Regions from separate parts of the Schinkia azotoformans genome, predicted to be linked through region 2. Evidence: a T-box and tRNA genes for the amino acid it is inferred to sense, from the RefSeq annotation. Region 2 holds a T-box; the other holds one or more tRNA genes.
What was found. A T-box is a leader RNA that pairs with one kind of tRNA and senses whether it is charged. The one in region 2 lies ahead of alaS (alanine--tRNA ligase), so its partner is inferred to be a tRNA-Ala.
Positions count from the first base shown of each region.

Region 1: it has a tRNA-Ala gene. The T-box ahead of alaS (alanine--tRNA ligase) is inferred to sense a tRNA for this amino acid. The anticodon was not compared.

Region 1 is NZ_JARSMD010000005.1:177,793-180,226, forward strand. Features, by position in the region: tRNA gene P9E47_RS03145 (tRNA-Glu) at 192-263, opposite strand; tRNA gene P9E47_RS03150 (tRNA-Ser) at 282-372, opposite strand; tRNA gene P9E47_RS03155 (tRNA-Asn) at 376-450, opposite strand; tRNA gene P9E47_RS03160 (tRNA-Ile) at 574-647, opposite strand; tRNA gene P9E47_RS03165 (tRNA-Gly) at 657-730, opposite strand; tRNA gene P9E47_RS03170 (tRNA-Gln) at 738-812, opposite strand; tRNA gene P9E47_RS03175 (tRNA-Phe) at 856-931, opposite strand; tRNA gene P9E47_RS03180 (tRNA-Ser) at 938-1,030, opposite strand; tRNA gene P9E47_RS03185 (tRNA-Ile) at 1,057-1,133, opposite strand; tRNA gene P9E47_RS03190 (tRNA-Met) at 1,173-1,246, opposite strand; tRNA gene P9E47_RS03195 (tRNA-Ala) at 1,264-1,336, opposite strand; tRNA gene P9E47_RS03200 (tRNA-Pro) at 1,356-1,432, opposite strand; tRNA gene P9E47_RS03205 (tRNA-Arg) at 1,506-1,582, opposite strand; tRNA gene P9E47_RS03210 (tRNA-Leu) at 1,607-1,695, opposite strand; tRNA gene P9E47_RS03215 (tRNA-Gly) at 1,701-1,775, opposite strand; tRNA gene P9E47_RS03220 (tRNA-Leu) at 1,785-1,868, opposite strand; tRNA gene P9E47_RS03225 (tRNA-Lys) at 1,878-1,953, opposite strand; tRNA gene P9E47_RS03230 (tRNA-Thr) at 1,974-2,049, opposite strand; tRNA gene P9E47_RS03235 (tRNA-Val) at 2,062-2,137, opposite strand; rRNA gene rrf (5S ribosomal RNA) at 2,145-2,261, opposite strand.
Region 2 is NZ_JARSMD010000015.1:110,764-113,197, forward strand. Features, by position in the region: gene alaS (alanine--tRNA ligase) at 1-1,532, opposite strand, end outside; T-box leader at 1,604-1,834, opposite strand; gene P9E47_RS08105 (AI-2E family transporter) at 1,900-2,434, opposite strand, start outside.

The DNA of each region.
Region 1 (2,434 bases), on a different contig from region 2:
TATGGGAATGACTGAAAAAATAATTGGAGTTGTGAAGTGAAGGGAATTCTGAATGGGAATGAGAGAATCGGGCTGATTCACATGCTTTGATTCCCGGTGTTGTGGTTTGGAGCCTTGGGTGGGAATCATTTTCTAAAATCAACATTTATAAAAAACAAAAAGATCAAGATTTATCTCTTGATCTTTTTCTATGACCCGTACGGGATTCGAACCCGTGTTACCGCCGTGAAAGGGCGGTGTCTTAACCGCTTGACCAACGGGCCAGATTATATAATTACAAATGGCGGAGAAGGAGGGATTTGAACCCTCGCGCCGGTTACCCGACCTACACCCTTAGCAGGGGCGCCTCTTCAGCCACTTGAGTACTTCTCCATTTGGCTCCACAGGCAGGATTCGAACCTGCGACCGATCGGTTAACAGCCGATAGCTCTACCACTGAGCTACTGTGGAAAAATCAAATACACCTTGGCGTATTTGTACCCAGATTTTATCGAGCAAGCTCAATAATTTCCTCTGAAAATCTGAGGCATCCGCCGGAGGCTTAAACATTATTCAGTACTGAATAACGTTTAATGGGCCTGAATGGACTTGAACCATCGACCTCACGCTTATCAGGCGTGCGCTCTAACCAGCTGAGCTACAGGCCCATAATATTATGGAGCGGGTGATGGGAATCGAACCCACGACATCAGCTTGGAAGGCTGAAGTTTTACCATTAAACTACACCCGCATAAAAATGGCTGGGCTAACTGGATTCGAACCAGTGAATGACGGAGTCAAAGTCCGTTGCCTTACCGCTTGGCTATAGCCCATTGAATTAACATCATGATTAATACTGGACATCTTAGTAATAAATGGTGGCTCGAGACAGAATCGAACTGCCGACACGAGGATTTTCAGTCCTCTGCTCTACCGACTGAGCTATCGAGCCATATTATGGCGGAGGAAGAGGGATTCGAACCCCCGCGCGGTTTAACCCGCCTGTCGGTTTTCAAGACCGATCCCTTCAGCCGGACTTGGGTATTCCTCCGTAATTTAAAACCTATTCACTATAAATGGTGGACCTTGTAGGACTCGAACCTACGACCGGACGGTTATGAGCCGTCTGCTCTAACCAGCTGAGCTAAAGGTCCCTTTCTAAGTTCTATCCTAATTCAATTGTAAAACTAAAGTAGCGGCGGAGGGGATCGAACCCCCGACCTTACGGGTATGAACCGTACGCTCTAGCCAGCTGAGCTACACCGCCATATTAAGTTTATAAAGTGGAGACTAGCGGGATCGAACCGCTGACCTCCTGCGTGCAAGGCAGGCGCTCTCCCAGCTGAGCTAAGCCCCCAGAAAACATATCATTTTAATGGTCGGGAAGACAGGATTCGAACCTGCGACCCCTTGGTCCCAAACCAAGTGCTCTACCAAGCTGAGCTACTTCCCGGACTTGAATAGGATGTTCTGGCTTCCATGTTCGTCACAGGAAGTGACGGCCCTTAATGGAAGATCCTTTAAAATGGCGCGCCCGACAGGAGTCGAACCCATAACCTTCTGATCCGTAGTCAGACGCTCTATCCAATTGAGCTACGGGCGCATTAAATCTAACTTAATTTTAAAATGGTGCCGAGGACCGGAATCGAACCGGTACGGTAGTCACCTACCGCAGGATTTTAAGTCCTGTGCGTCTGCCAGTTCCGCCACCCCGGCACTTTTGGAGCGGAAGACGGGATTCGAACCCGCGACCCCCACCTTGGCAAGGTGGTGTTCTACCACTGAACTACTTCCGCATATTTAAATGGTGCGGGTGAAGGGAGTCGAACCCCCACGCCAAAGGCGCCAGATCCTAAGTCTGGTGCGTCTGCCAATTCCGCCACACCCGCGTATTCAAATGGTGAGCCATGCAGGATTCGAACCTGCGACCCTCTGATTAAAAGTCAGATGCTCTACCGACTGAGCTAATGGCTCGTACTAAATTAGATTTAAAGTGGTGCCGGCTAAAGGACTTGAACCCTCAACCTACTGATTACAAGTCAGTTGCTCTACCAATTGAGCTAAGCCGGCATATTAGTATTATGGTGGAGGATGACGGGATCGAACCGCCGACCCCCTGCTTGTAAGGCAGGTGCTCTCCCAGCTGAGCTAATCCTCCGTTATTCGCTTGGCAACGTCCTACTCTCACAGGGGGACAGCCCCCAACTACCATCGGCGCTGAAGAGCTTAACTTCCGTGTTCGGAATGGGAACGGGTGTGACCTCTTCGCTATCGTCACCAAACAATTTTTATTAAGACAAAAAGAATTATATCTCTTTAAACTTGTCTTTGCAAGTACTTTTTGTACTTTATCTTTTGAGGTTTGCTCCCTCAAAACTAGATAATCGGCATTCATATTCACTATGTCCAGCTACAGCTCCCAGCGAATAGTAAACTTCGCTAAATGGTCGCTTCT
Region 2 (2,434 bases):
CCTTGGTCTGCAATCTGACCACCTGATTCAGCATAGAATGGAGTCACATTTAAAATTATTTGGGCCTCATCACCAGTTTGTACATGCTCTACATAATCATTGTTTTGTAAAACAACTTCAATCAGAGACTCTGCATCAGCTTGGTCATAACCGATAAATTTACTTTCAATCTTAATATCTCCAAGTACACCACCTTGTACTTGCATGGAGCCTTCATCATGGCGTGCACTACGAGCTCTCTCGCGTTGTTTCTCCATTTGTACATTAAAGCCATCTTTGTCGATCGTCATGCCCTCTTCCTCGGCATACTCCTCTGTCAACTCATACGGGAAGCCATATGTATCATATAAACGGAAGGCATCTTCGCCAGGAATAACAGTACTTCCTTGGCTTTTGGCTTTTTTAATAACCTCGGAAAGAATAGCTAGACCCTCATGTAATGTTTCATGGAATCGCTCTTCTTCGTTTTTAATAACCTTTTGAATAAATTCAGTTTTTTCCTTTACCTCCGGATAAAAATCAACCATAATTTCTCCAACTACTGGTACAAGTTCAAACATAAATGGACGATTAATATTTATTTTCTTTGCATAACGAACAGCACGGCGCAGTAATCGACGTAATACGTAGCCACGGCCTTCGTTTGAAGGAAGGGCACCATCACCAACCGCAAAAGTTACTGTACGAATATGATCTGCAATAACTTTAAATGCCTCATCTTTTTCAGTGCTTTCATTATATTTTTGACCTGAAATTTCTTCGGTTGCCTGAATAATTGGCATAAAAAGGTCTGTATCAAAGTTGGTTGGAACCTCTTGCATGACAGAAGCTACACGCTCTAAGCCCATTCCCGTATCAATATTTTTCTTTGGAAGCGGCGTATAAGTATGGTCTGGGTTATGGTTAAATTCAGAGAAAACTAAGTTCCAGATTTCGAGGTATCTTTCATTTTCTCCACCTGGATATAACTCAGGGTCATTAGGGTCATTTCCAAATGCTTCGCCACGGTCATAGAAAATCTCCGTATTTGGACCACTTGGACCTTCCCCGATATCCCAGAAGTTTCCTTCAATGCGAATGATTCTTTCAGCAGGGATTCCAATATCGTTTAACCAATAATCATACGCTTCATTATCCTCGGGATGGATGGTTACTGATAGTTTTTCAGGCTCAAGTCCAAGCCACTTCTCACTCGTTAAAAATTCCCATGCAAATTCAATCGCTTCTTTTTTAAAATAATCGCCGATTGAGAAATTTCCAAGCATTTCAAAGAATGTATGATGTCGTGCAGTTTTCCCTACATTTTCAATGTCATTGGTACGAATGGACTTTTGGGCATTACAAATACGCGGATTCTCAGGAATAACACGTCCATCAAAGTATTTTTTTAATGTGGCAACCCCACTGTTAATCCATAATAATGATGGATCTTCATGCGGAATGAGGGAACGGCTTGGTTCCACAGCATGTCCTTTTTCCTTAAAAAAATCTAAGTACATTTGCCGAATTTGGGCAGCTGTTAATTTTTTCATTATTAAATCCTCCTAATTATGTAAAATTAATTTTTTATAAAGTTAAAAAAGCTCCCATCCCTACAGTAAACTGCAGGGACGAGAGCTATTATCCTCGCGGTACCACCCTGATTACGAAAATCCCTTCCATTCGGAGAATTTTCATCACCTTTCACTACCTTAACGCGGTAAACGGCTTAGCTTTAAATCCAAGCACTCAGGAGTAGCGTTCGATTACCCTTCATTTAGAGTTCCTTTCAGCCTAGGGAAACTCTTCTCTTTTAAATGGGCTATAATCTACTTCGTTCCGTCATCATTCGGTTATAATCAAAATAAAGTTAAACATTACTAACCCATTTTAGACAAATACTGCAATATTTGTCAAACGTTAATCGATAGTTTCTTGTGTTTGTTTTTCGAAGTTAAGTTTTAAATGAGTGACCATCACCCGCAAAATAGCGAGAACTGGGACAGCCAATATCAAACCGATAACTCCGCCTATCTCTTCGCCTGCGAGTAAAGCTAAAATGATCACAACGGGGTGCATACGAAGACTTTTTCCAACTATTAATGGAGATAGAATATTTCCTTCTAGGAATTGCAGAATACCAATAATAATAGCTACAATAATGACCATTTTTATAGATATTGTCGAGGCTACAATGATCGTTGGTACAGCCCCAATAATCGGTCCGAAATAAGGAATAATATTCGTCACCCCAATAATGCTTCCCAATAATAGCGGGTAACTCATATCTGCAATCCAAAGTGCCGCTGAGGCTACAACACCAATAATGATACAAACAAACAGCTGTCCCCTTATGTAATTACCAAGCGATTCATCAATGTCTTTTAACAACTCCATTCCTGCTCTTCTCCATTTCCTTGGTGTCATATACCATGCTGCTTTTTTAAATAAGCTT